DNA from 3 places in the Solidesulfovibrio carbinoliphilus subsp. oakridgensis genome. Region 3 is predicted to be linked to each of the others. Evidence: predicted binding sites of a transcription regulator. Region 3 holds the regulator's gene; each other region holds the start of a gene.
The links. Region 3 encodes sigma-54, which starts transcription at its own class of promoters, with help from an activator protein. Its sites were predicted from a motif close to CTGGCACGGNNNNTGCTT; they were not measured.
Positions count from the first base shown of each region.

Region 1: nifH (nitrogenase iron protein) is a predicted target of sigma-54. The motif match lies at 3,921-3,938, and genes of this name have one in related genera.
Region 2: DFW101_RS05215 (PEP-CTERM sorting domain-containing protein) is a predicted target of sigma-54. The motif match lies at 2,455-2,472, and genes of this name have one in related genera.

Region 1 covers NZ_CM001368.1:546,194-555,987, reverse strand. The annotation lists gene ftsH (ATP-dependent zinc metalloprotease FtsH) at 1-1,462, opposite strand, end outside; gene DFW101_RS02365 (response regulator) at 1,684-2,049, shown strand; gene DFW101_RS02360 (HD domain-containing phosphohydrolase) at 2,063-3,466, shown strand; gene nifH (nitrogenase iron protein) at 3,980-4,804, shown strand; gene DFW101_RS02350 (P-II family nitrogen regulator) at 4,855-5,184, shown strand; gene DFW101_RS02345 (P-II family nitrogen regulator) at 5,196-5,570, shown strand; gene nifD (nitrogenase molybdenum-iron protein alpha chain) at 5,624-7,246, shown strand; gene nifK (nitrogenase molybdenum-iron protein subunit beta) at 7,277-8,662, shown strand; gene DFW101_RS02330 ((2Fe-2S) ferredoxin domain-containing protein) at 8,693-9,004, shown strand; gene DFW101_RS02325 (molybdopterin-dependent oxidoreductase) at 9,114-9,794, opposite strand, start outside.
Region 2 covers NZ_CM001368.1:1,171,208-1,181,001, reverse strand. The annotation lists gene DFW101_RS19420 (hypothetical protein) at 1-370, opposite strand, end outside; gene DFW101_RS05220 (hypothetical protein) at 435-1,571, shown strand; gene DFW101_RS05215 (PEP-CTERM sorting domain-containing protein) at 1,752-2,351, opposite strand; gene DFW101_RS05210 (CheR family methyltransferase) at 3,035-7,558, opposite strand; gene DFW101_RS05205 (tetratricopeptide repeat protein) at 7,784-9,794, opposite strand, start outside.
Region 3 covers NZ_CM001368.1:1,047,972-1,057,765, forward strand. The annotation lists gene hpf (ribosome hibernation-promoting factor, HPF/YfiA family) at 1-28, opposite strand, end outside; gene rpoN (RNA polymerase factor sigma-54) at 80-1,516, opposite strand; gene DFW101_RS04690 (KdsC family phosphatase) at 1,634-2,176, opposite strand; gene DFW101_RS04695 (CTP synthase) at 2,342-3,973, opposite strand; gene DFW101_RS04700 (phosphoribosylformylglycinamidine synthase subunit PurQ) at 4,164-4,976, shown strand; gene tadA (tRNA adenosine(34) deaminase TadA) at 5,127-5,672, shown strand; tRNA gene DFW101_RS04710 (tRNA-Ser) at 5,735-5,828, shown strand; gene DFW101_RS04715 (hypothetical protein) at 6,067-7,197, shown strand; gene DFW101_RS04720 (FAD-dependent oxidoreductase) at 7,137-8,702, opposite strand; gene DFW101_RS04730 (Rossmann-like domain-containing protein) at 8,962-9,726, shown strand; gene nhaA (Na+/H+ antiporter NhaA) at 9,758-9,794, opposite strand, start outside.

The sequences.
Region 1 (9,794 bases), 500 kb from region 3:
CGCCCGTGGTCATCTGGTTGAGGACCAGTTCCTCGGCCACCCGGCCGCCCATGAGCACGGCCAGATTGTTTTGCAGGTACTCCCGCGAATAGTTGTGCCGGTCGTCGGCCGGCAGCTGCATGGTGATGCCAAGGGCCATGCCGCGCGGAATGATGGAGACCTTGTGGATGGGATCGGTGCCGGCCAGATTCTTGGCCACCAGCGCGTGTCCGGCCTCGTGGTAGGCGGTGGTCCGTTTCTCCTCGTCGGACAGGATGAGGCTGCGGCGCTCCTTGCCCATCAGCACCTTGTCCTTGGCGTGCTCGAAGTCGGCCATGTCCACCCGGTCCTTGTTGACCTTGGCGGCTTGCAGGGCGGCCTCGTTGACCAGGTTCTCGAGGTCCGCCCCGGAAAAGCCGGGCGTTCCCCGGGCCAGGATGTCGAGGTTGACGTCCGGGGAAAGCGGCGAGCGCCGGGAGTGGACCTCGAGGATGCGGCGGCGGCCGCGCACGTCGGGCGTCGGCACCACCACCTGCCGGTCGAACCGGCCCGGGCGCAAAAGGGCCGGGTCGAGGACGTCGGGGCGGTTGGTGGCGGCGATCAGGATGACGCCTTCGTTGGACTCGAAGCCGTCCATTTCGACCAGGAGCTGGTTTAGGGTCTGCTCCCGCTCGTCATGGCCGCCGCCGAGCCCGGCCCCGCGCTGGCGGCCCACGGCGTCGATCTCGTCGATGAAAATAAGGCACGGGGCGTTCTTTTTGCCCTGAAGGAAGAGGTCGCGGACCCGGGCCGCGCCGACGCCGACGAACATCTCCACGAAATCCGAGCCCGAGATGGAGAAAAAGGGCACCCCGGCCTCGCCGGCCACGGCCCGGGCGAGCAGCGTCTTGCCCGTGCCCGGCGAGCCGACCAGGAGCACGCCCTTGGGGATGCGGCCGCCCAACCGGGTGAATTTCTTGGGGTCGGACAGGAACTGCACCACTTCCGTCAGCTCTTCCTTGGCTTCGTCCACGCCGGCCACGTCCTCGAAGGTCACCCGGGTCGACTCCTGGGTGATCATCCGGGCCCGGGACCGGCCGAAATTCATGGCCCGGCCGCCGCCGTTTTGCATCTGGCGCATGAAGAAAATCCACACGCCGACCAGAAGGAGCATGGGGAACCAGGAGACAAGCAGCGTCATGTACCAGGGCGATTCCTCGTCCGGCTCGGCCATGACCTCCACTTTCTTCTGCATGAGGGTGGAGACCAGGGTCGGATCCTCGGGGGCGTAAGTGAGAAACTTGCCGCCGCCGGAGGTCACGCCGGAGATTTTGGACCCCTGGATCTTGACCGACACCACTTCACCGGCGTTCACCTTCTGCATGAAGTCAGAATAGGAGAATTTGGCGCTTTGGGTCTGGGGCTGGTTGAACAAGTTAAAAAGGACGACCATGACCAGGGAAATGGCCGCCCAAAGCATGAGATTTTTCGCGAAACTGTTCAAACTGGAGTCCTCCAGGGGACGGGCGCGGAGAGGGTAGGCCCGCTTGTTGTAAAGGCGTCAGTCATAGCATAGCCCCCCGGAGTCTGTCCACGCGGCGCGGACAGACTCCGGGGGACAGGCCGGGCCCGGTTGAAATAGCCGTCCAAGGCTTGCCAAGGCTTCCGATGCTTCATATTGTTTCAAACAATAAGCGTCCAGGGCGCAACCGGCAAGGAGCAGGAATGGCCGAAAAGCGGATTTTGACGGTGGACGACTCGGGAAGCGTGCGCTCGCTCGTCTCCCGGACGCTTCTCGACGCCGGTTTCGACATCGTCGAGGCCGTGGACGGCGCCGATGCCCTGGAGAAGGTGGGGGACGGCGTGGACCTCGTCATCACCGACATCAATATGCCGAACATGGGCGGAATCGAACTCCTGGCCCGGCTGCGCGCCCGGCCCGAAACCAAATTCATCCCCATCCTGGTCCTGACCACCGAATCCCAGCGCGGCCTGCGCGACCGGGCCGTGGCGGCCGGAGCCACGGGTTGGATCGTCAAGCCCTTTGCGCCCGCAAGCCTGGTGGCCCTCGTGCGCCGTTTCCTTACCTGATCGCGTCCGGCCCATGAATTCCGATATCCATATTCTCCCCACCGCCCTTGGCGACACGGGCGCCGAGGCCACGGACCCGGCGGCCCTGCTCTTTCACGACGCGCCGCTGGCCGTGTACCTGCGCGGGGAAAACGGTGTCCTGCTCGAAGTCAACAACGCCATGGCCGCGCTTTTCGGCTACGAGGCCCCCGCCGGTTTCCTCGAAGCCATGGCCGCCATACCGGACCAGTATTACCTGGACCCCGAAGCCCGCCAGGGCATCCTGGCCGACCTGGCCCGGGACGGCTTCGTCGCCGGCCGCCAATACCAGGCCATCTGCCGGGACGGCTTCGTGCTGTGGGTGGAGGAATCGGCCCGCCGGGTCGTGTCCCAGGCCGGCGAGGTCTTCTATTTCGGCTATCTGCGCGATGTGACGGCCGAAAAGAGCACGAGTTGGGCCTTGACCGAGGCCGAGGAAAAATACCGGGCCATTTTCGAACACGCCCTGGAAGGGCTTTTCCAGATGACTCCGACCGGCCGCTTCGTCACGGTCAACGCCGCCCTGGCCCGCATGCTCGGCTACGCCTCCCCGGCCGACCTGACCCGGCAGCCGGACATGGCCGAAACCCTCTTTGTCGCCCCCGCGGACCGGCAGTTCCTGCGGGCCACCCTGGAGGCGGTCGGCGTGGTGCGTGCCCTTGAGACCGAACTGGCCCGTGGCGACGGCGCGCGGATCTGGGTGTCCATCCACGCCCGGGCCGTTCGCGACGGCCAGGGCGCGGTGGTCCTTTACGAAGGCTCCATGGAGGACGTGACCGAACGGCGGCGCTCCCAGGAGCAGTTGCGCAAAAGCCTCAAAGCCACCCGCACCCTTTTCCACCAGACCGTCAAATCCCTGTCCAAGACCGTGCGCTTCCGCGACCCCTACACCGCCGGGCACCAGGACAACGTGGCCAAGCTCGCCTCGGCCATGGCCCGGGCCATGGGCCTCACCGAGGATGCGGTGGCCGGCATCCGCGTGGCCGGACAGCTCCACGACATCGGCAAGATCAGCGTGCCCGTGCGTTACCTCTGCAAACCCGGAAAGCTGATCGGCCTCGAATGGGAATTCATGAAGCAGCACGCGGCCACGGGCTATGAAATCCTAAAAGACATCGACTTCCCCTGGCCGGTGGCCGAAATCGTCCTGTCCCACCACGAGCGACTGGACGGCTCGGGCTACCCGCGCGGCCTGACCGCCGGGGATATCGGGATCGAGGCCCGCATCCTGGCCGTGGCCGACGTGCTGGACGCCATGGCCTCCAACCGCCCCTACCGCCCGGCCCTCGGCGTGGACGTGGCCCTGGCCGAGGTGGCGCGCCTGCGCGGCACGGCCTTTGACCCCGAGGCCGTGGACGCGGTCCAGGCCGTCATTCGCGACGGCCTCGTGCGGTACTGAGGGTTTCCCGGCCGGCGTGGCCGTGAACCCCTGTCCTTCCGGACCGAATCCGGTCCCCGTGCCGCTGTCGCCGAGGCCGGATGGGGCCGAGCCCTTGCCGGGCTCCCCCCGGTCCGCGCCGGCCCCCCCACCGACACGCCTCCCCTTTTGACATTTCCGTAATCCGACGCCGCTTCTGGCGGCAACCATCCGTCTCGTCCCAGTCGTCGGCCCGGACCGGGCCTTTCCTCCCATGCCTTCACGGAGCGCCTGGCCGGACCTCTTCCAGCCACTTCGGGCCCATCTGCCATTCCCTCGCCTGCCCTGGCCGCGCCTACGACTCAAACAATTTTGTCGTAGCATCACAGACAATTTTGTCGCAAAGCGAGGCGCAATTCCGGAGCTACAACGAAGATCGTAAAAATTATTATTTTATATCAATATAATAACACACCACTATCACGCCTTCCCCCTCCTGGCATGACTCCTGCTAAAGAGGGTTCCATCACACTCTGCACGAGGAGGCATTACAAAATGCGCAAGATCGCTATTTACGGAAAGGGCGGCATCGGCAAGTCCACCACCACCCAGAATACGGTCGCCGGTCTGGCGGAAATGGGCAAGAAGGTCATGGTGGTCGGGTGCGACCCCAAGGCCGACTCCACCCGTCTCCTCCTGCACGGGCTGGCCCAGAAGACCGTTCTCGACACCCTGCGCGAGGAAGGCGAGGACGTCGATCTCGACGACATCTTGAAGGAAGGCTACGGCGGCACCATGTGCACCGAGTCCGGCGGCCCCGAGCCCGGCGTCGGTTGCGCCGGACGCGGCATCATCACCTCCATCAACCTGCTCGAACAGCTCGGCGCCTACGAGGAAGACAAGCACCTCGACTACGTCTTCTACGACGTCCTCGGCGACGTCGTGTGCGGCGGGTTCGCCATGCCGATCCGCGACGGCAAGGCCGAAGAGATCTACATCGTCTGCTCCGGCGAAATGATGGCCATGTACGCGGCCAACAACATCTGCAAGGGCATCGTCAAGTACGCCGACACCGGCGGCGTCCGTCTCGGCGGCATCATCTGCAACAGCCGCAAGGTCGACCACGAGGCCGACATGATCGAGGAACTGTGCCGCCAGCTCGGCACCCAGATGATCCACTTCATGCCGCGCGAAAACCAGGTGCAGCGGGCCGAGATCAACCGCAAGACCGTCATCGACTATTCGCCCGAACATCCGCAGGCCGACGAATACCGGGCCCTGGCCAAAAAGATCGACGAAAACAAGATGTTCGTCATCCCCAAGCCCCTGACCATCAACGTGCTCGAAAAGCTTCTGATCGACTTCGGCATCGACAGCTAGCCAACCGCGCCGCCCAGACACACACCGCACGCACGCAAGGAGAACACGTTATGCAGACCATGGTGAGAGCCATCGTTCGTCCCGAGAAAACCGATGAAGTCCTGGCCGCCCTGATGGATGCCGGTTTCCCGGCCGTGACCAAGTTCAACGTGGCCGGTCGCGGCAAGCAGCGCGGCATAAAAATCGGCGAGATCCAGTACGACGAGATTCCCAAAGTCATGCTCATCTGCGTCGTGGACGACAAGGACAAGGAATTCGTGCTGAAGACCATCATGGAAAGCGCGCGCACCGGTTCCAAGGGCGCCTTCGGCGACGGCAAGATCTTCGTGAGCCCGGTTGAGGAAATGTACACCATCTCCTCCGGCGTGAAGGAATCCTAAGGGAGGGCATCATGAAGGAAATCATGGCGGTTATCCGCATGAACAAGATGAACCAGACCAAAAAGGCCCTGGCCGACGCCGGCATCCCGGCCTTCGTGGCCCGCGAGGGTTACGGCCGGGGGAAGGGACTGGTCAACCAGGCCGTGCTCGAGGGCGCGGCCGCCGGAAACGAGGAAGCCATCGCCCTGCTTGGCACCAAGGGCCGCCTGTATCCCAAGCGCATCGTGTCCATCGTGGTGCCAGACGCCCAGGTCAAGGATGTGGTGACCGTCCTTATGTCCGTCAACAAAACCGGCCAGGCCGGCGATGGCAAGATCTTCGTCATGCCCGTCTCCGACTCCGTCCGGGTCAGGACCGGCGAGGACGGCGACGCGGCCATCGTGTAGCGCGAGCGCGGCGGACGTCCCCGGACCATAAAGACCAATGAGGTAGCATCGAGATGAGCACCAAGCCCCTGAATACCGAAGAGATCAAGAAGGAATTGATCGCCAAGATGCCCACCAAGGTCGCGCGCAAGCGGGCCAAGGCCATGATCCCGGGCTCCGAGACAGGCGAGGCGATTCCCGAAATCCAGGCCAACGTCCGCACCATCCCGGGCATCATCACCCAGCGCGGCTGCACCTACGCCGGCTGCAAGGGCGTCGTTCTCGGCCCCTCCCGCGACATCGTCAACCTGACCCACGGCCCCATCGGCTGCGGCTTCTACTCCTGGCTGACCCGGCGCAACCAGACCGACGCCGGTCCCGACGGGGAGAACTACATCCCCTACTCCTTCTCCACGGACATGACCGAGCACGACATCGTGTTCGGCGGGGAAAAGAAGCTGCGCGCCGCCATCAAGGAAGCCTACGACAACTTCCATCCCCGGGCCATTTCCATCTTCTCCACCTGTCCGGTGGGCCTCATTGGCGACGACATCCACGCGGTCGCCCGGACGATGCAGGAAGAGCTCGGCATCACCATCTTCGCCAACTCCTGCGAAGGGTACAAGGGCGTGTCCCAGTCCGCCGGCCACCACATCGCCAACAACCAGATCATGAAGCACATCATCGGCACCGACGACACGCCGGTGGAAGGCAAATTCAAGGTCAACATCCTTGGCGAGTACAACATCGGCGGCGACGCCTTCGAGATCGAGCGGATCCTCGAGAAGTGCGGTTTCACCCTGATCTCCACCTTCTCCGGCAACTCCACCGTGGACTCCTTCCGCCTGGCCCACGCCGCGGACCTCAACACCGTCATGTGCCACCGCTCCCTCAACTACGTGGCCGAAATGATGGAAAGCAAGTTCGGCATCCCCTGGATCAAGGTCAACTTCATCGGGGCCGAAGCCAGCGCCAAGTCGCTTCGCCGCATGGCCGCCTACTTCGAGGACCAGGAGCTCATCGACCGGGTCGAGGCCGTCATCGCCGAGGAGATGCTCGACATCGAGAAATCCATTTCCGCCATCCGGCCCCGCACCCAGGGCAAGTCGGCCATGCTCTTCGTCGGCGGCTCCCGGGCCCACCACTACCAGGAGCTGTTCAAGGAACTGGGCATGAAGATCCTCGGCGCAGGGTACGAATTCGCCCACCGCGACGACTACGAAGGCCGCCACGTGCTGCCGGACATCAAGATCGACGCCGACTCGCGCAACATCGAGGTCCTGGAGATCGGCCCGGACGATACCCGCTACAATCCCCGCAAGACCCCGGAACAGATGGAAGCCTTGAAAGCCAAGGGCGTGGAATTCAACAGCTACGAGGGGTTGATCGAGGGCATGGGCAAGGATTCGATGATCATCGACGACATCAACCACTACGAGACCGAAAAGCTGATCGAACTCCTGCGCCCCGACATCTTCTGCGCCGGCATCAAGGAAAAGTACATCATCCAGAAGATGGGCATCCCGCTCAAGCAGCTCCACAACTACGACATGGGCGGCCCCTACGCCGGATTCAAGGGCGCCATCAACTGGTACAACGACATCGACCGCATGGTGAACACCAAGGTCTGGGATCTGATCAAGGCTCCCTGGCAGTCCACCGGTCCCGAGCTCGAAGCCAGCTACGTGGCGGAATAACGAACGGATTTCGCGAGAAAGGAACGCACTATGGCTCTTCTCAGACATACCACCGGCGAGATCAAGGAACGGTCCGCGCTCACCGTCAACCCGGCCAAGACCTGCCAGCCTGTCGGCGCCATGTACGCGGCCCTTGGCGTCCACGGCTGCTTCCCCCACAGCCACGGCTCCCAGGGCTGCTGCGCCTACCACCGTTCGGCGCTCACCCGCCACTACAAGGAACCCGTCGTGGCCGGCACCTCGTCTTTCACCGAAGGCTCCTCGGTCTTCGGCGGACAGTCGAACCTGATCTCGGCCATCGACAATATCTTCACCCTCTACGATCCCGAGACCATCGCCATCCACACCACCTGCCTTTCGGAGACCATCGGCGACGACCTGCGCCAGATCTCCCAGAAGGCCATCGACGACGGCAAGGTGCCCGCCGGCAAGCACATCGTCTACGCCAACACCCCGAGCTACATCGGCACCCATGTCACGGGCTACGCCAACATGGTCAAGGGGATCGTCAAGGGCTTCACCAAGAAGTCCGGCACGCCAAACGGCAAGGTGAACATCATCCCGGGCTTTTGCGAGCCCTCGGACATGGCCGAATTCCGCCGCATCGCCGGACAGATGGGCGTCGAGATCCTCATGGCCCCGGACACCAACGGTGTTCTCAACGGTCCCCTGGACGGCCACTACCAGATGTACCCCAAGGGCGGGGCCACGGTGGAAGAGATCACGTCCATGGGCGACAGCGTCGGCACGCTCGGCCTTGGCCGCTGGGCCACCACCGACGCGGTCAACTACCTGGATTCGGAATTCAAGGTGCCGGGCAAGGTCCTCGGCCTGCCCATCGGGCTCAAGGCCACGGACCGCTTCGTCAACGAACTGCGGCTCATGTCCGGCACGGACGTGCCCGAGTCCATCAACTTCGAGCGCGGCCAGGTCGTGGACATCATCTCCGACTACAGCCAGTACTTCTACGGCAAGAAAGTGACCATGGCCGGCGATCCCGACCAGCTCCTGGCCCTGGTGGAATTCGTCATCACCCTGGGCATGATCCCGGCCTACACGGTCACCGGCACCTCGGGCAAATACTTCGACGAGCGCATGAAAGAGCTTCTGAAGGACGTGCCCTACGACTGCAAGTTCAAGAGCGGTGGCGAGGCCGACATGTACCTGCTCCACCAGTGGATCAAGAATGATCCCGTGGACCTGCTCATCGGCAACACCTACCTGAAGTACATCGCCCGCGACGAAGACACGCCGCTCGTTCGCCACGGCTTCCCGATCCTCGACCGGGTGGGACACCAGTACTTCCCCACGGTCGGCTACGCCGGCGCCATGCGGCTCATGGAGAAGTTCCTCGGCGCCATCATGGACCGCGAGGACCGGGACGCGCCCGAGACCAAGTTCGAACTGCAGATGTAGCGGAACCGAAACTGCAAGGAGACGAGACGCATGCCCATTGAAAAGCCGCGATACCTGATCAACGTCTGCGCGAGTTTCCGCGTCAAGGGCGAAGCCAAGGGTATCTGCCATAAAAAAGGATCGCACAACCTGCTTGGCTACTTCGAGGAAGGCATCCTCGACCGGGACATCGACGCACGAGTGGTCAGCACCGGCTGCATGAAGCAATGCGAAGAGGGGCCGATTGTGGTCGTGATGCCCGAGAACTGGTGGTACAGAGGGATCGATAGCGAAGACAAAGTGGATGAGCTCCTCGACGCCCTGGAAAATGGGGAAGCCTGCGAGGACCACCTGCTGCCCTAAAGAGATGCCGGTTTGCCAACCGCTTGGATGGATTCCCATAAACGAGCCGCCCCGCTGTCACGGACCCAGCGGGGCGGCTTTGTTTTCGCGATGTGCCTCTCTCAGGCAATCATGGAACCTTCTCCACATCCACCCGGGCCTCGTAATACGGCGTTCCCTGGCCGACGGCGCTGACCAGGTCCGGGATGAGCTGGTTGACCCCCTGTCCGGCCTTGATCCAGCCGCCGCGTTCGCAGGCCACCACGTCCGGCCGGGCGTTGGCGTCGTGGCGCACGGTGACGGCGAGCGTCCCCAGTTCGCTGACCAGCCGGGCCGGGCCGCCGTCGGCGATGCCGAGGCGCATGGCCTCGTCGGTCGCCATGGTCACGACCACCGGGCCGCCGTGGTCGCCGGGCACCCGCTCCGAGCACAGGTGCTCCGCCCCGCCGGGGGTCAGGAAATGGTAGGGATAGCGGGTCCCGAGCCGGCAGTCCGAACAGTCGGTGATGTCGGCAACGAGCTGAAACCGGCCGGTCGGCGTGGCAAAGACCTTCCCGGCCCAGGGCACCATGGGCGCGTCCGGGATGCGCACCGGCCCGGCCAGCAGGTCGTCCCAGGCCACGCCCTTCTCCAAGAGCGGCCTTGCGAGAAGCCGCAGCCACTCCTCGTCCGTCTTGACGAAGTCCTTGGCAAAGGGAAACCGCGTGGCCAGGTCCATGAAGATGTCGAACTGGGACCGGCACTCCCCCGGCGGCGGCGCGGCCGGCACGAGCGGCCCGACGTGGTTGTGGCCAAAACTCGCCACCAGGTC
Region 2 (9,794 bases), 120 kb from region 3:
ATGATATCAGGTTGTTACTTCTGGTCTTGGTTCCAAGGGTGCCGAGCCCTCCTTTGGCGCCATTGATCTGGAAAAGGCCGGGAGAACCTTCCGGCCTTTTTGTTTTTTTCGCCGGGAGGGGGCGCCCGTTTGGGCGATTTTCGCCGCGCAATCCATCTTTTTGGGCAACGGATACGAACGGCTGGTCCGTTTTGCTGGTACGGACCTGGGGCAGGGTCTCCTGATGACTGGTCGCGCTCCTTCCCATTTCGTCTTCCGTGCGGCAGGCGGCTTGCAGTTCTTTTTGGCAAGGGTGCTGTTGCCGCAAGGAGCGGACCGGCCTATAAGCGTATGAGGTGGAATCGGCGGTTTCCGGCGGTGGAAAATTCATCGCTCGAAACCGTCGCAGGTTGGAAATTTTCCTCGAACCGCCCCAAGCGTGGAAGGAAGGACCGGTGTCGCAATTTTTGAAAACGTACCTGCCGTATCACGACGGCGTTGCCTCCCGATGGTTTTCCCTGCGCCAGGCTGTCCGGAACGCCTTGAAGAGGAATACCGGCCGGGCGGTGGTCTTCCTGGATGCGACCGCCCTTGGCGACCGCCATCTCTATCTTCTGGCCCAGTTTTTCATCCAGGCCGGTTACTTCGTCTCGATCGTCGGCAGCATACGGAAAGAACTCTATTATTACCGAGATCCCTATTATTTTTATGTCTTTTCGTCGAAGAACATCAATTTCGTCAAGGAGGTGGAGCGCGGGGATCCTGGAAACGCGCTGCTGTGCACGGACCGGCCGGTCCCCGGGCACCTGGAGGAACGGTTCACGCGCATCCTTCGTCTCAGCTACGACATCGATATCATGCCGGAAAGCGCCGAAGGTACCGTGATCCTGCCCTATCCCATGCATCCCAATGTCTACCAGGCCGGCCAACTGGCCCGTATCCCCGAGTTGCGCGGCCGGCCGAAGACGGTGGGCGTCTTTTTCGCCGGTAACCTCAAGGACCAGTATGCCCGGACGACGCGGCTGCTGCGGGGCATGGTTCCACGGGCCGTGGCCATCCGGAGCGTCCTGCGCCGCTTCAAGGAGCGCGTGCGGCTCTTTACGACCAGGGAAGCCTTGTTGCGGGCCCTGGACGAGGAGGACCTCGCCACGTCCATCGTGGTCTTTGACGCCACCACGGCCAGACTCGGCCGGGAGGAGTGGTTTCCGGTCCTGGCCCGAAGCCGGTTTTTCCTGGCCTTGCCCGGCGTGGTCATGCCCATGTGCCACAACGGCGTGGAGGCCATGGCCCTTGGCGCGGTGCCCATCCTCGGCTACGGGCATCTTTTTTCGCCCCGGCTCCGATCCGGCGCCGTCTGTCTGGAATATGTCTCGGAAGCGGATCTGGCCGGGGCCGTGGAAATGGCCTTGGCCATGGACGCCGCGGCTTATGACGGCCTGCGCCGGCGGGCCGTGGACCACTTCGACCGCCATATGGAGCCGGCGGCTTTTCTGGATGCGTTATTGCGCGGTTCGGGCCGGATCCTCGACGTCCGTTTTCCGGCCGAATTCGTGAGCGAGGCGGTGGCCGGGGGCAACGGGACCGCCGGGTGAACAGGGCGTTGGCCGGGGGAGGGAGATTGGAGCGAGGTCCTGTCCGGACCGGACCGACCCGGGCATGGGGCGGAGGGAAGGCCGCTCTTGGCCCGGGCCGGCGTGCGGCTGCCGCAGGGCAACGACAAGCGGGCGGGGTCGTCCTGACCCCGCCCGCTTGTCGTTGCCTGGGAAAAGTGGTTAGGCCTTCTTCATGAACCGCTTGCGCGAGCCGAGCAGGCCGATCATGCCGGTACCGAGGAGCAGCATGGTGGCGGGCTCAGGCACGGTGCCCGGATCACAGGGGTCGTAGGTGTAGCAGCCGGACAGCACGCTCTTGTCGAGCTTGAAGCTGTCGCTGCCGCCGGTCGTTTCGTCGAAGGTGATCAAGAGATTCCAGGTGCTGCCGGCAATGGAGCTGTACAGAGCGTAGGGGATATTGAATGTTTCGGCCTTCCATCCACTGGTGCTGTCCAGCGTACCGATCTGGGTCTTGGAGTTTCCGGCCTGGACAACCCAAACCTCGGCCGGATTCCACCAGGAAGAATCAACCTGGCTATAGGTAAGAGTCAAAAATGCGCTGGTAACGTCCACAGCCGGATAGGCGAAGTCGACAGAGTGGGTGTAACTGAAATCAGGATTGTCGCCAATTAATTGATATGTCCGCCCATCGTAGGTGCCGCTGCTGTAGAAATCAACGGTATCGCTGTAGTCTCCAGTAACGACGAAGGCGTGAGACGAAATGGTGCCCAGGGCTATGATCGACAAAGCCAGACAGATACTCAGGATGAACCGCTTCATGACAAATCCCCCTTTCATGTTTTGTAAACACCCTATGTGTTTAACGACCCCTGACAGTGTTGTTGCTGTGTGGCAACCCGCGTTTCTTCTTCTGCCTGCTTGTGAGCATAGAGCGTGCCAAGCGCTTGTTTGATTTATAACTTTCTAGAATCTTTGGAATACGTGGAACAGCAAGCGGTTTGAGGCGAAATGGCAGGCCTCTTGCTGTAAAGAAATCCGAAGCCAAAGCTCTTTGGCGGAAATTTTTCCCGACAAAATCCGTCCGAAGGCGGCCAAGGCCCGGGTTACTGGCTTCGAGCACCGCGCCGCAGGCGATGTTCACGGCAGGCGGAAAGGGCGGGATCGAAGGGAAAACGGTCCGGCCGCGTTGCATGGGCGGTTGGCAGGCATGCGTCGCAGCGGTCCCATGCCGCAGGAAAAATATGAAAACAGGTCCGAGCGCCGCCAGGGACGTGCGGGAGAGGGCAACTGGGACTCCGTCAGAAATGCGCCCCTCTCCGCGCCGCCAGGGACGTGCGGGAGAGGGAGTCGGGTCCCACGCTGGTGCCGGAGGTTGCTTCAGGGGCAGGGGCGGGAATTGTAAAAAAGGCCAACAGGCAACCAGCCTCCCGGCCTGTCCGCCTGCCGCTCTCCGGTGGCTGATTACGGAAGGATAGTTATCGCAAGGTGCGGAAAAGACAGGTTCAGTGCGACCGATCCTTCTTTTTCGCTTCCATGACCCGCCCCAAAACCCGCTGCAATTCATCCAGATTCAGGGGCTTGGAAATATAGTCGTTCATGCCGACGGACAGGAATCGTTCCCGGTCGCCTTGCAAGGCATAGGCGGTCTGGGCCACGATGGGGATATCCGGATTGCCGGCCTCGCCCGAACGGATGAGCCGCGTGGCCTGTTCGCCGTCCATGACCGGCATGAGGGCGTCCATGAGCACGAGGTCGAACTCGCGGGTTTTGAGCGTCTCCACCGCCTGCCGGCCGTTGTTGGCGATTTCCACGGTATGGCCCCAGCTCTGCAGGATGTGGCTGGCGAACAGGCTGTTGACCTGGTTGTCCTCCACCAGCAGGATTTTAAGCGGCGAAATGCCGTCCTGGCCGGCCGACAGGGGGGACGGGGGCGTCGTCTCGATTTCCGCGACCTTCTCCAGGGTAAGGACAAAGGAAAACGTGCTGCCCCTGTGGAGTTCGCTTTCGACCTGGATCACGCCGCCCATCATTTCCACGAGCGCCTTGGAAATGGCCAGGCCAAGGCCGGTGCCTCCGTACTGGACATGGGCAGAGGAGGCAATCTGCTCGAATTTTTCAAAGATGGAATGAATCTGGGCGCTTGAAATACCGATGCCCTCGTCCTTGATCAGGAAGAGCAAGGACGCCCTGCCAGGCTCCTGGATCTCGGCCAGACGGACTTTGACCTCCACGCGGCCCCGTTTGGTGAACTTGATGGCATTGCCCACCATGTTCGTCAGGATCTGACGCAACCGTCCCTTGTCGCCGATCACCCGGTCCGGGACGCCCGGCGCAATGGAGAAGAGGAACGTGAGCCCCTTGTCCCGCGCCAGGAGCCCAAGGGGCTTGAGCGTGGATTCGACCATCTCCACGAGGTCGAAGGGCTTTTGCTCCAGCACCACCCGGCCGGCTTCGATCTTGGAGAGGTCCAGGATGTCGTTTATGATGTCGAGAAGCGACTGGCCGGACTGGTGGACGAGCTGGAGAAATTCCCGCACGTCGTCGGGCAGGTCGCGGTTGAGGGCGAGCTGGGTCATGCCGAGGATGCCGTTCATGGGAGTCCGGATCTCGTGGCTCATGTTGGCCAAAAATTCGCTCTTCGTCCGATTGGCCCGTTCGGCCTTCTGTTTGGCTTCGAGGAGTTCCTTGGCGAAGCGCTTGTTGTCGGAAACATCGCGCAGGATGGCCAGCAATCCGATCCTGTTCCCCCGGGTGTCGCGTAGGACGCTTACCGACGATTCCACCACGATGTGGCTGCCGTCGGCCCGGGCATGATCGAATTCCTTGATCCACAATTGTCGGTCCTCGGGACGATCGGCGGCGGCATCGTCGGCCATGATCCATTTGATGCCGGTGAAGGCCTCCAGGGGTTGCCCCATGGCCCGCTCGGCCGGGATTTCGAGAATCCGTTCGGCGCCCGGATTCCAGAGGATGATGGAGCCTGCCTCGTCCACGGCGATCAGCGCGTCGCTGACCTGCGACAGGACGTCGGCCTGGAACCGGAGTCTGTCCTCGGCCTGTTTGAGGCCGGTCATGTCCCGCATGACGACAAAGGTCTCGGCCGCCACGGGAACGATGCGCACTTCCAGGTGGCGGTTGTTGCCATGGGCCACGAAATGGAGATCCAGGCTGCGCTGGGCGTCCGCTTCCCGCGCTTCCTGCAGGGCCTCCTCCAGGGTGGCGCCGTGCTCGGGGCCGAAAATCTCGGAGAAATGCTTGCCGGCCACAAGGGTGGCATCCGGGATGATATCCGGCTGGTGCGTGGAGCGGCAGTTGAGGATGGTGCCGTCCGGGGCGACCTTGAAGTAGATGTCCGGAATGGTCTTGTAGAGCGTTTCCAGCTCTTCGGTCTGCTGCGAGAGCCGCTTCTCGGCGGCCACGGCCGAGGTGACATCCATGAAGGTCAATACCACGCCGTCTATCCGGTCGTTGATCGAACGGTAGGGAATGACGCGGGTCAGGATGCGCTGGTCGGCTTGGCCGACCAACTGCCGTTCCAGTGGCATCAGGGTTTCGAGGACGTGGTGGATGTCCTCGAAAATTTCCTTGTAATCGATCCGGGAGCGCAGATGGGCAAAGGGACGCCCGATATCCACGTCCAGGATGTTGAAGAAATCCATGACCTGGGGCGTGAATCGCCGGATCGTCAGATTCTTGTCCAGAAACAGGGTGGCGATCCGGCTGCTGTTGATGAAATTTTGCAGGTCGCTGTTTGCGCTGCACAGATCGTCGAATTTGTGCTGCATTTCGTTGTTAAGCGAGGTCAGTTCTTCGTTTATGGAATGAAGTTCCTCGCGGGATGTCTCCAGCTCCTCGTTGGAGGATTGGAGTTCCTCATTCATACTCATCAATTCTTCATTGGACGACTTCAGTTGCTCGTTGGCGCCTTCCAGTTCCTGGACCATTGTCTGCAATTCTGTCTTGGCTGCATTGAGCTCCTGTTCCAGGCTTTTGATCAGCACTTCGCAATCGGCCGTCGGGCCGATCATGTGCGAGGCGGCCTTGTCTCCGCTCCACCCGACATGCTCGAAAACGACCAGGAAAAGCCGTTCGAGCCGTTCGTCCTCCCAAAGCGGCATGACAATCAGGTCAACCGTTTCGATTCTGCCGTCCACGGGCAGGTGCAAGCTGTTCCGCCGTACGGATTGGTTTTCCTTGAGGGCTGTGTGCAGGGTCGAGCGCAGGTACGGCCGTAACGATTCCTTGGCCAGCAACAAGATGCTTTTGGTGGATTCACCGGCAGTGACTTCAAAATAGCGATTGACCGGACCGAAAAAAGTCAGTGGCTCGTAGCGGTCGTTGATGACGACACTTGAAGCCGAAAATCTTGTAACGATAAGCTGCTGTGCTTGTCTTGTATAGGAAGTATGGTCGGAATGACAGGATTCGTTGGAGGTTTCAAGCATTACTTGCTGTCCATTCGACAAGATAAATGGAATGTCATGAATTTTGCCCGGGGTATTTGCTTTAGCCTGAAATATTTTCCACTTTCGATCTACCGTTTCGAAAAGGCCCATCTGCTCCGTAACGGATTCCGACGGCCCAAGAAATAGAAATCCCTGCGGATTGAGGGAATAATGGAACATGGGCAGGACTTTCTTCTGCAGATCCGGGGACAGATAAATAAGCAGGTTCCGGCAGCTGATGCAATCAATATGCGAATAGGGAGGGTCGCGGATCAGGCTGTGCGGGGCGAAGATGATCATTTCCCTAAGGGATTTCATCACCCTGTACGCAGGGCCTTCCTTGGAAAAGAAACGGCTCAGGCGTTCGGGAGAGACGTGGGCTTCAACGGCCGCGGGGAAGAGGCCATGCCGGGCAACCTCCAGGCTTTCCTCGTCGATGTCCGTGGCGAAGATCTGGACCCGGTTGGTTTTGCCGTGCCGGCCCATATGTTCGGCCAGAAGCATGGCCAGGGAATAGGCTTCTTCCCCGGTGGAGCAGCCGGCCACCCAGAACCGGATGGTTTCGGCCTCGGATTTGCCGGTGATGATTTTCGGAATGACCGTCCGGGCCAGAATTTCGAAGGCCTCCTCGTCCCGGAAAAAGTTGGTCACGCCAATGAGGAGTTCCTGGAAAAGCATTTTTATTTCGGCGTCATTGTTTTTGATATAGGCAAGATAATCCTGTCGTTCCGGAATCTGCAGCAGGGCCATGCGCCGTGCGATGCGACGGGCCACGGTATTGGGTTTGTACCATGAAAAATCATGCCCGCGTTTGACCTTTATCTTGCGCAATATTTTTTTAATGAACTCGCTTTTTTCCATAGTTTCGACTGTTGCCTGGGATTCCAAGGGCAGGTTGGGCCGATGTTTGAGCAGGTTCAGGATTTTTCCAGGCATTTCCTGGACGTCCAGGACATAATCGACCACCCCCGTGGTCAGGCCGCTCTGAAGCCTGTCCGCGAACCTGGCGTCGCTGTTTTGGGCCAGCGTGATACCGCCAGACGCCTGGACCGTCTTGAGGCTCAAAGTGCCGTCGGAGCCCGTCCCGGGAAGGAGAATGCAGACGGCGTTCCCTTTTTGGTCCTTGGCCAGGGAAGCGAAGAAACGGTCGATGGGGCGGTTGTGCCCCCGGGGCCTTTCCGGTTCCGCCAGGTTCAGGCTGCCGTCAAGGATGAGGAGTTCCTTGCCCGGCGGCATGGTGTACACCGTGTCCGGCGCGACCCGCAGCCCATCGGCCGCCTGCCGGGTCGCCATTTGCGTCGCCTGTCCGACGCGCTCGGACATACGGCTGTCGTGTTCCGGTGAGAGGTGCTGGACCAGGATGAAGGCCGCGCCGCTGTCCGGCGGCATGTGGGCAAAAAAGGTTTCGATGGCCTCCAGGTCGCCGGCGGACGCGCCGATGGCCACAATGGGGATAGGGGGAGCCTTGTGTTCCTTTATCGTTTCGCCAATGGCGTGGGGATCTGCGGTTTGCGGCGCAAGCGGCGAAGGTTCTTGCCTGCCCGGCGTTTCTGTCGGCCTGTGCTTCTTGGATGGCGACATCCTTCACTCCTGATCCGGTCCACTTCGAACGAAAATGCTATGGTCGGCTTCATACGACGGTCAAGGGGTACGCGCAAGCTTTTATGCCTCTGCCGTTTTTCTTGTGCCTTCTCTTGCGTAGGCCTGAGGCGGCCGCCCTGGCCTGATGCAATTCCACGGTGTTCTCGCCCCCTTTCGGTCGATGGTGGAAGGCCTGATCCCTTGGGGCGGCCGATAACGGATCGCCTATGGCCGGGCCATGGCCTCGTAGGCCTCCTCCAGGCATCGCGCCAAGTCCCTGGCGTCGGTGAGGGGACTGGCCCGCATCCGCTCCCGCTGCCCGGAACGCAACCCGGTCCTCCCGGCCACGTCCCGGGCCAGGGCCACGGCCAGACCGGCGTAGGCCTCGGGGGTGGCAGCGACCCAATCCCCATGTCCCAGGCCGGATACGAGCGAAGCGGCCATGCGGGTCGCCAGGCGGTCCCCGGCCATGGTCACGACCGGAACGCCCATCCATAGGGCATCGCAGGTGGTGGTGACGCCGCTGACGGCGTCGACGGGGTCGAGGGCGACATCGACGAGGTCATAGGCCGCCATATGCGCCGGCCAGTTTGCGGTCTGGCCCATGAGGACGAGGCGGTCCCGGGCGATGCCCCGGCCTTCGAAGGCGGCCAGCATGCGCTCGCGGTTGGCGGCGTGGTCGAGTTGCCCGGATTTGAGCAGCAGTTTTCCCTCGGGCAGGGCCGACAGAATCCGCGACCAAAGATCCAGGGTGGCGTCCTGGATCTTCGAGAGGTGGTTGAAGCTGCCGAACCATATTTCGCCGTTGCCGCGCGGCGTCCAGGCGGACCCGGGCAGGTCTTCCCGGCCGTCGTAGCACAGGTAGGGCCGGGGCAACCGCCAGGGGGTTTCACTGTAGGGCGGGGTCTCCCCTTCCGGAAAGAGCACGCTGTCGCCGATCCAGTAGTCCATGGCGGACAACCCGGTCGTGGCGCAATACCCGAGGTAATGGGCCTGCACGGGAGCGGCCCGTCGGGCAAAAATCCCCAGGCGGTTGTACCGGGTGTGGCCCGAGAGATCGACCAGCACGTCGATGCCGTCGGCCCTGACGCGTTTTGCCGCCTGTCGGTCGGTCAATCCCGTAAGGGGCGACCAGTGGTCGCCCAGGTGCTGCAAACGCTCGGTGGTGTCGTCTCGTGCGCGTTGCGTGGGGTAGAGGAACACCTCGACGCGCCGCCGATCGTGCGCGGCCAGGAGCGGGCCGAGGAAAAAGGGCACGGGATGCTTGCCGCACAGATCCCCGGACACGTAGCCCACGCGCAGGCGCCGTCCCTGCCGCGCCCGGCGGGGCAGGGACGCGGCCCCGCCTTCCCGGTCCGCCTGCCCGGTCAGCACGCGGTCCAGGCCCCTGGCCTCGGCCAGGAAGGCTTGGGGCGTGAGCCGGTTTGAAAAGGCTTCCAGGAGCAGCAGGTTGGTGCGCGCCTCCAACCGCTCTGGGTCCAGGGCCAGGGCCCGGCCATAGGCGGCCACGGCCGCCTCGATGTGTCCCAACTCCTTCTGGGCATTGGCGTAATTGACGTGGGCCTCCACATTGGCCGGAGCAAGGGCCAGGGCCCTGGCATGGCACTCGAGGGCGGCCTGCACCTGTCCCTGGGACTGGAGCACGATGCCGAGGTTGGTGTGGGCCATGGCGTGGTTTGGCTGGCACCGAAGGGCCTGGCGGTAACTGGCCATGGCCTCCTGGGGCTGCCCCAGCTCCCGCAAGGCATTGCCGAGGTTGTTGTGGGCCGAGGGATAGTCCGGCCGAAGGGCCAGGGCCCGGCGAAAGGCGTTGGCCGCCTGCTCCGGCTGCCCCTGGTGCAAATAGGCCGAGCCGAGGTGGTCCCAGAGATCGACATCGTTTGGAAGCGTCGCGACCGCCCGAAGGAGCGGCTCCAGGGCGGCCGCGCCGTCACCCCGCGCCACCAGGGACAGGCCCAGCAGGTGCCATCCCTTGCCGCTCTCCGGAAAGCGTTCCAAAAATTCTTTGGCCTTTGCCTCCATGGCGGCATACGACCCGGCCCGGAACAGGTCCTCCAGGGCGCGCAGCCGGGACTGGCGCTCCAGGGCCTTCTCGAGCCGGGCGGCCAAATCGTCCACCGGCGGGCCGGCCAATCCCTGCCGCCGGCCCTGGTCCAGCACGGAGCGGGCCCCGTCGCACTGTCCCGCGGCCAGCAGGGCTTCGAGGAGGTCCAGCCAATACGCTCCCACCCCCGGC
Region 3 (9,794 bases):
AGTTCTTGAAATTAAAAGTGATGTTCATGAGATCCTCCAGATGGCGTGGTATTGGGCCGGGGAAGCCCGGCCCGAAGCATCAGAAAATTTCCTTGCGCTTGGACGAGGATTCAATGCCCATGGCCGTGCGGTATTTGGCCACGGTGCGCCGGGCGATGTTGATCTGCAACTCGTCTTTGAGCATATCAGCAATGGCCTCGTCGCTGATAGGCTTTTTGGCATTCTCCCCGGAAATAATCCGCTTGATCATGGCCTTGACCGATTCCGAGCCGACCGTGCCGCCGTCGTCGAGGTCAAGGGAGCTGTTGAAAAAGAACTTGAGCTCGAAAATGCCATGGGGCGTGGCCACGTACTTGTTGGACGTGATGCGGCTGACGGTCGATTCGTGCATGCTGATGTCGTCGGCCACATCCTTGAGGATCAACGGCCGCAACCGCGTGACCCCCTCCTCGAAGAATTCCCGCTGGAACTTCACGATGCTCTCAAGGACCTTGTACAGGGTCCGCTGCCGCTGGTAGAGGCTTTTCATCAGCCACATGGCCGAGCGCATCTTGTCCTGGAGATAATCCTTGTCCTTGTCGTTTTTCGGATTGATCTCCGCCATGTAGGTCGTGTTGACGTTGAGCCGCGGCATGCCCTCTTCGTTTAAAATAATCACGAATTCGCCGCCGTATTTGTACACAAAGGCGTCCGGGCTCACGAAAATGGGATCGCCCGAGCCGTAGCTGGCTCCGGGCATGGGATTGAGGGTCTGGATCAGCTCAAGGTATTCCTTGAGTTTTTCCATGGTGATATGAAATTTTTTGGCCAGCGGCTTGTAGCGTTTCTTCTCCAGGTCTTCGAGGTGGTCGCGCACAAGCTCGATGAGGATGGTGTCCTCGTAGCCGTAGACCTCGATCTGGGTGAGCAGGCATTCGCTCGGGGTCCGGGCGGCCACGCCCACGGGGTCGAACCGCTGGAGCCGGTGGAGCACGGTCTCCACTTCGGGCACCGAGGCTCCGGCCATCTGGGCCAGTTCTTCGAGGGAAGCCCGCAGGTAGCCCGAGGAATTGAGGCTGCCGACGATACTCTCCCCGATCTCCAGTTCCTTGGCCGTGAAATTCGACAGGCGCATCTGCCAGCCGAGGTGCCCTTCGAGGGAGGGTTTGGAGGCGAGCCTGGCGTCAAAGGCCATGCCCTCCTCGGGCATCTCCGACTCCCGGGATTGGGACTGGCGGCCGGTGCTGGCGAAATCGCCGAGATAGTCGTCCCATTCGGCGTTTTTGAGGAGTTCCTTTTCCATGGCCGCGTCGCTGGAATTCCCGGTCGGCCCCAGGTTGTCCTCGGCCATGGTCCGCTCCGGTTGGCGGTCCTCCTCGATCGATTCCTCCAGAAGGGGGTTTTCCAAAAGCTCCTGCTGCACGCTCTCCAGCAGCTCGAGCCGGGAGAGCTGCAGGAGTTTGATGGCTTGCTGCAGTTGGGGAGTCATCACCAGCTGCTGGGAGAGTTTGAGCTGCTGTCGCAGTTCCAGGGCCATGTCTACCGCCGTGCGAGGTCCTTTGGATGTTGGTGCGAAAAGCGGGGGCAAGGCCGACGCCCCGCCCGCTCAACAAAAAGCATGCCACAATCGAAGGATCGTGGCAATCGGCACGGCTTACCCTTCCGGGAGGAACCAGGCGTAGGCCGCTTCGAGACGGCCGCTGGCCTGAAGCAGGAACCGGATGGCCTCGCGCACCGCCCCGTGCCCGCCGGGACGGCTGGCCACCCACAGGGCCAGGTCCATGATTTCCGGCTGGGCGTCGGCCACGGCCATGGGCAGGCCGACCAGACCCATGGGGCCGGCGTCCACCCAGTCGTCGCCGAGGTAGGCGGCCTGGCCGGGGGAAAGCCCCAGCCGCCCGAGGATGCCGGTCAGGATCGGAACCTTGTGGTGGTGGCCGGGATGGTACTCGCCAATGCCCAGTTCCTTGATGCGGGCGGCCACGGCCGGACTGTCGAGGCCGCTTATGACCGCCACTTGCAAGCCCGCCATCTGGGCGGCCTTGATGCCGAGGCCGTCGTGGGCGTGAAACCGTTTGGCGATGCCGCCGTGGGCGTCGACATAGAGGCCGCCGTCGGTCAGGACGCCGTCCACGTCAAGGACGAGCAAGGCCACGTCCCTGGCCCGCGTCGCGGCCAGCTTCGCATCCTGCGCCATACCACCCGCCTCCTCGCGCCGCCCGGCCCCGGCGGGACGACCCGAGGCGACGCCGTCCGCTCATGCCGCGTTCTCGAAATCCGCGCATACGAATTTTGAGAACAACAAATTAGAATATTTATTTTTTTCTAAAAACTATGCCCCTGCTTTTCAGCGAACGTCGTGCTAGCCCTTGTACCGCTTGGCCGCCTTCACGAATTCCCGAAAGAGCGGATGCGGACGCATGGGGCTGCTCTTGAACTCCGGGTGGAACTGGCAGCCGAGGAACCACGGATGGTCCGGCAGTTCCACGATCTCGACCAGCTCGCCGTCCGGCGACAGGCCGCTTAAGACCATCCCGCCCTCTTCAAACGAGGGAGCGTAGGTCTTGTTGAATTCGTAGCGGTGGCGGTGGCGCTCGGAAATCTCCTCGGCGGCGTAGGCCGCGGCGGCCTGGGTTTCCGGCTTGACCCGGCAGGGGTAGGCTCCCAGGCGCATGGTCCCTCCCTTGTCGCTCGACGGGTCCCGGTACTCGGTCTTCTGGGTGCGGCAGTCGAACCATTCGCGCATGAGGTAGATGACCGGGTGCGGCGTGGTCAGGTCGAATTCCTCGGAATTGGCGCCGGAAAGCCCCAGGACGTTCCGGGCGTATTCGATGACCGCGCACTGCATGCCAAGGCAGATGCCGAAAAAGGGCACGCCCTTTTCCCGGGCGTATTCGATGGCCGTAATCTTGCCCTCGACCCCGCGCGAGCCGAAGCCGCCCGGCACCAGGATGCCGTCGATGCCGGCGAAGGTGGACGCCGCGTTCTGGCGGGTCACTTCCTCGGAATTGACGTACACGAACCGGATGGAGACCCCGGCCGCGATGCCGCCGTGGACAAGGGCCTCGTGCAGGCTCTTGTAGGCTTCCTTGAGGTCCACATACTTGCCGACAATGGCGATGGAAACCTGGCCTCCGGGATTTTCCGACCGGTGCAGCAGGTCGCGCCAGGCTTGCAGGTCGGCGTTTTTGGCCGGCAGGCGCAGCAGGATGGCGATCTTCTGGTCCACGCCCTCGCCGTAGAGGCGAAGCGGCAGTTCGTAGATGTTTTTGACGTCCACGGCGGTAAAGACCGCGTCCGCGTCCACGTCGCAGAAAAGGGCGATCTTTTCCTTGATGTCGCGCCCAAGCTCCACTTCGCTGCGGCAGATGATGATGTCGGGTTGGATGCCGATGGACCGCAGTTCCTTGACGCTGTGCTGGGTGGGCTTGGTTTTGACCTCGCCGGCCACGCGCAGGTAGGGCACGAGGGTCAAGTGGATGTACAGGGCGTTTTCCTTGCCAAGTTCCATGCGCAGCTGGCGGATGGCCTCCAGGAACGGCTGGCCCTCGATGTCGCCCACCGTGCCGCCGATCTCGATGATGGCCACGTCCTCGTCGCCGGCGACGCCGAGGATCGACCGCTTGATCTCGTCGGTGATGTGCGGGATCACCTGGACCGTGCCGCCGAGGTAGTCGCCCCGGCGTTCCTTCTGGATGACGCTGAAATAGACCCGGCCCGAGGTGAAGTTGTTGTTCTGGCTCATGGGCACGCCGAGGTAGCGCTCGTAGTGGCCGAGGTCGAGGTCGGTCTCGGCCCCGTCGTCGGTGACGTAGACCTCGCCATGCTGGAAGGGGTTCATGGTGCCGGGATCGACGTTGATGTAGGGGTCGAGCTTCTGGATGGTGACCTTGAGCCCCCGGGCCTGGAGCAGTGCGCCGATGGAAGCGGCGGCCAGCCCCTTGCCCAGGGAGGACAGCACCCCTCCCGTCACGAAAATAAACTTGGTCTTCATGATGATGCCGTCCTTGGAAAAGAGGTTAGGCCACGCCGGCGGACCCGGCGGCCCGGGTCCCTCGGGACCGGGCCGGACCGGGCCTGTGGCGCGGTTCGGTTGACGCGGCCGGGGCGGCCCCTTATGTTCAGCCGCGTAAAGTATGCCTTCGGGCGCAAATTTTCAAGGAACCCCCGGGAGGATTTCCCTTATGGCCAAGGTGCGCACCCTCGTGATCACCGGTTACGGCACCAATTGCGAAGTGGAATCGGCCTACGCCGCCCGCGCGGCCGGGTCCGACGTCACGGACATCGTCTTTTTTTCGGATATCGCCGCCGGTCGCACGCGCATTCCGGATTACAATTTCCTGATCTTTCCCGGAGGGTTCCTTGACGGGGACGATCTCGGTGCGGCCCAGGCCGCGGCCGTGCGCTGGAAGCACGCCAAAAACGCCGCCGGCGACGCCCTTCTTGGCCAGCTCAAAACTTTTTTCGAGGCCGGGGGGCTTGTCCTTGGCATCTGCAACGGTTTTCAGCTCCTGGTCAAGCTCGGCCTGCTGCCGGCCCTTGGCGGCGACTATTTCGCCCGGCAGGTCAGTCTCGCCAACAACGACTCGGCCCGGTTCGAGGACCGATGGGTAACCCTGGCCGCCAATCCGGAAAGCCCCTGCATCTTCACCCGGGGCCTCACGCGCCTGGACCTGCCCGTGCGCCACGGCGAGGGCAAGCTCGTGCCCAAGAGCCCGGAAATCCTGGACGAACTGGTCAAAACCGGGGCCATCGCCCTCTCCTACGCCGATCCGGCCACAGGCGAGACCACCATGGAATATCCGCAAAATCCCAACGGCTCGCCCCTGGCCATCGCCGGCCTGACCGACCCGTCCGGCCGCATCCTCGGCCTCATGCCCCACCCCGAGGCCTTCAACCACCCGACCAACCACCCCGGCTACACCCGGGGCGAACGCCCGCAGCTCGGCACGGTACTTTTCGAAAACGCCGTGGCCCACCTGCGGGGCCACGCCTAACCGAGGCGTTGCCCCGGACCCTACCAGGGCTCTGCCCAGGACCGCCGGGGGGATTTTCCAGCCCCCCGGCGGTCCTGGGCGAGGGAAGTCAGCTCCCCTTTCACGCGACACGCGGATTCGCAGGGAAAAAATATTCAGGAAGGAATGGCTATGGCCTTGCAGCCGGCCCGGCGCTTTGTCGCCGGCGGGGATATGCTGCCCGACCCGCCGCCGGGCTGGGAAAGTTTCGAGGCGGTGATGGGACTCGCCCTGGCCGAGGCCCGGGAAGCGGCCGCCCTGGGCGAGACGCCGGTCGGCGCGGTCCTGCTCTCCGGCGCGGGCGAGGTGCTGGCCCAAACCGGCAACGGCCCGATCTCCCGGGCCGACCCCACGGCCCACGCCGAAATCCTGGCCCTGCGCCAGGCCGCGGCCCGGGTCGGCAATTACCGGCTGCCGGGCTCGATCCTGGTCGTGACGCTCGAGCCCTGCCTCATGTGCCTCGGGGCCATGATCCACGCCCGGGTGGGGCTGCTCGTCTACGGCGCGCCCGACCCGCGTACGGGCGCGGTGGATTCGCGGCTCCCCGGCCCGGACCTGCCCTTTTTCAACCACCGCTTCGACGTTCTTTCCGGAGTGTGCGCCGACGCCAGCGCCGCGCTCCTGCGGCAGTTTTTCCGCAACCGCCGCGCCCGGCCGGACGGGGCCCCGGCAAAATAATACTTGCCAAGCCAGCTTTGTTCGCTTAGGATTCCAAATTCGTTCCGGTTCTTTCTTTGTGCGGAGAGGTACCGAAGTGGTCGTAACGGGCCCGACTCGAAATCGGGTTGCGGGTTAATAGCCTGCACGTGGGTTCGAATCCCACCCTCTCCGCCAATCATTTGCCGCCTCCCCGGGACATCTTATCGCAACAGATCACGATGCTATCGCATAGCACCCTTTTCCCCGCTTTTTTCTCTCCACGCGCTCTTTACCCCCAGGGACAGCGGGCACTTTCGGAGGCCCCCGGAGAGGCGTTGGCAGGACATTTGTCCGGCCATTGCCTTTGCAGGCGTGCCTGCGGGGTCTGGATCGACTTGACATCCGAGAGCCGGGAGCCGAAAATGGTTCCAATATGCGACGCCGTTGGATTGTGTGCGCGACCGGTGGCCTCTTTGCTGTAGCGGTCGTGTTGCTTTTGCTGGCCTATTTTCTTCCTTTCGGAAAAATCGTCTTCACCGATGCCGATGCATCGCTTTATACCCTGCTCTTGCGTCGGAAAATCGACATCGCCGAGCGTATCCCAAGCCGAAAACTCCTTATATCCGGAGGATCTTCCAGTCTGGAAGGATTTCACGCCGAAGCCATCGAACAATCGCTCGGCATCCCATGCGTCAATTTTGCCGTGGGTGCCGGAGCCGGATATGACTTAATCCTTTATGAAACGGCCAAACGCCTGCATCCCGGGGACATGGTGCTCGTGGCTCCGGAATTCGACGTCTATCTGGCCGATCAGCCAAGCATCACCCCGCCCACGGCCCTGACATCCTACATGCTCGGATCGGATTTTTTCCGAACCCTGTCCGTCCCCGACTTGTCCCGCTACATTTGGCTCCTTCCCTTCCCCCAGCTCGCGCAGTTCGCCTTTTCAGGAAAGGATGGGGCCGAGACAGCCCAATCGATCGATTTGGATCATATCCTCACCACCCATGGCGATGTGATCTATTCCGATCCTCCCGAGACATACCGCGAGGCGTTGAAAAAAAATCTCTCTCTCATAAAAGACTTGTACCCGCCGCTGCTCTACGACTTTCAAGGAGTGAGTGACCTCAGGAAGAGAAGGTTCGATCAGGTGGTTACCTCCTTCATAGTCCATTGCCGCCAAAGAAATATTGACGTCCTCTTCACCTATCCCAACAGCTATCGCTCGGATGCTCTCGATCCCGAAAAGATGACGTTATTGGGCGCGGCCATCAAAGCCTATTACGAGGAGAAGGGGGTGCCCTTTCTGGGCGCGTTCGAAGATTCCCGCTTTCCCCTCGACTGCCTCAACGACACGTTTTACCACCTTAACGGCCAAGGCCGCCGTGTACGGACAGCCCGCCTGATCGAGGACCTGCGTCCGTTCGTACCGGCGGTTGGCGGCATCGCTTCCACGGTTTCCGGGCTCGGAAACGGCTTTCCGAAACGCAGGCCCTTGTTCTTTCAGGCTTCGTCCCCCCCTTCTGCCGACGTGGCTTCCAGGTTCCGGTTGGCCGGACCGTGAAGAACGCGGCCCGCCTCGTCGAAGCGCGAGCCGTGGCAGGGGCAGTCCCAGCTCTTTTCCCACGGATTCCAATGCACGATGCACTTCATATGCGTGCAGTTGGCCACCTGCCGGTGCAGGCCTCCGGCCGCATCCCGCCACACAGCCTCCTTGCCCCACCCCTTCCGGACAACGGCCCCGGTGCCGGGTGCGATCCGGTCTTCGGTTGCGACCTCGCCCGGACTGATCCAGTCCAGGGTCTGCCGGGTCACGTTCAGATTCTCGCCAAGCCACCGGGCGATCCCGGCCCCGCCGTGGAACACCTGCCGGGCCGGGGAATAGAGTTCGGTCCAGGCATTGCTCCGGCCAAGGATCAGGTCGGAGAGCAGCATGCCGGCAATGGCCCCGTGGGTCAGGCCGTGGCCCGAGTCCCCCGTGGCGATGTAGACGTTGGCCTCGGTCGGATTTTTGCCGATGTAGCCCAGGCCGTCGAAGGTTTCCAGAACCTGGCCGGTCCAGCGAAAGGCCACCTGGCCCATCATGGGGAACCGTTTGCGGGCCCAGACCTCGAGCAGCTGGTACGGTTCGGGTCCGGGCGGCACCTGTCCGGTCTTGTGGTCTTCGCCGCCGACGACGAGGATGTCCGTCTCCCCCGCCGCTCCGTCCACGCCGGTCCCGAGTCGGACATAGTGGTAGGGATCGAGGGTGTCCCAATAGAGGCCCGGCGGCACGGCCCCCTTGGACACGGGCGCGCCGATGACGTAGGTGCTGTAGGCGGCCTGCTTGGTGTGGGGCAGGACCCGGTTGGTGACCGGCGTGTTGGTAGCGACGACAACGGCCCCGGCCGTGACCGTGCGGCCGCTTGTGGTCGTGACCCTGACCGGGCTGCCGCCAGCCACGTCCCGGACCCGCGTGCCAAAAAAGAGGCGTCCGCCACGGCGCTCCACGGCCTCGCCCAGGCCGGCCAGAAACTTGAGCGGGTGGAACTGGGCCTGCCGGGGAAAGATCAGGCACGGCCCGGTGTCAAAGGACGGCAGCGGGGCCCGGGGCAAAAGCGCCACGTCCACGAGGCCGGCCCGGTGGGCAGCGGCCAGTTCCTTGTCCAGGATATCGGACGCATCTGCGGGCGGCTTGAAAAGATAGCCGTCCACCCGGGTGAATTCGCAGGCAATGGCCTCTTCCAGGGCCACGGCCTCCAGCCTGTCGATGGCCGAGCCGTGGCTGGCGGCCGCAAGTCTGGCCTCCTTTTCGCCCCGCACCCGTTCGATGTATTCGAAGCGGTCGTCCAGGGCGCAGCTCAGGTGGGCCGAGGTGCGCCAAGTCAGGCTCTGCCGCCGTGGCGCATCATCGAGCACGGCCACGGACCTGCCCTGCCGGACCAGCTCGTAAGCCGTCATCAGCCCGGCGACGCCCGCGCCGACGATGCATGCGTCCACGCGAAGATCCTCGGCCAGGGCGTCACGGAAGGGCATGTCGGCCGTGGCCATCCACAGGGAAGCACGCGGTTCCGGTTGGTCCTGCTGCATGGTCCTTGTCTCCTTGGCTTGCGCGGCCCGCCGGGAACGCCGGGCCGTCAGGGAAAAACTCCACCCTGTGCCCTACCAGAAACTTCGGCTTTCGGGAAAGAAAAAACGTATTTTGGCAAAGGACTCGGGCGACCACGCCCGGGCAAGACGGCTTTACAGGCCGGACCCCGGGGGCTAGAAATCATGGCAACCAAACCGGCGGCAGCGGCGCTGGCCCGCCAGCCGTCTTCCGGAAATTTCCAGCCCAAGGAGTGTCGCCATGCGTGGGACCCGCACCCAGCACGATATCCTGTGCGCCATTGCCGAGGAAGTCTGCCTCCTGCCGGACGCGCCGATCGGCGACGTGCTCACGGGCACGTGCCTGGCCGCCGTCAGGTCGCGGTTTTGCGGCCTGGCCTCCCTGGTCTCCCACATCGCCCCCGGCCTGCCCCGGACCGCGGCGCCGGCCGGGGACCTCCCGGCCACGGTCCATGCAGCCGCCGCACGGCTTTGCGATCCGGGCGTCTCCAACACCGACGCCGCCTCCCTGGCCATGGCCGCGGTCAATTCCCTGCTGCCGCCGCCGGCCGAGGACGCGACCATGCCCGGCCAGGAGCTCCTCCTGGCCAGGGGGAAAGGGAAAAACGTGGCCGTGGTCGGCCACTTCCCGTTCGTCGAGGCCCTGCGCACGGCCTGCGCCAAGCTGTGGGTGCTGGAAAAACGCCCCAGGCCCGGAGACACGGACGCGAGCCTGGCCGGTGAGATCCTGCCCCAGGCCGATCTGGTGGCCGTCACCGGCACCACGCTTTTAAACGGCACCCTGGCCGGGCTCCTCAGTTCCTGCCGCCCCGACGCCTTTGTGGTCATGCTTGGCCCGACCACGCCCTTTGCCCGGGCCCTTTTCGACTGCGGCATCGACGTCCTGGCCGGCTGCGACGTGCCCGACCCCGAAGCGGCGCTCGCCGGCATCCGGGCCGGCAAATGCTTCAAGGGACTCTCCGGCGTGCGCCAGATCGCCTGGGTGCGGCCGGGAGCGGCGGTCTGAGGCCCGGCCGCCTTCGGCCCCGGCGGCGCGCCTATTCCAGGTCCGGAGCCCGGGTCGGGGCGGCTTGC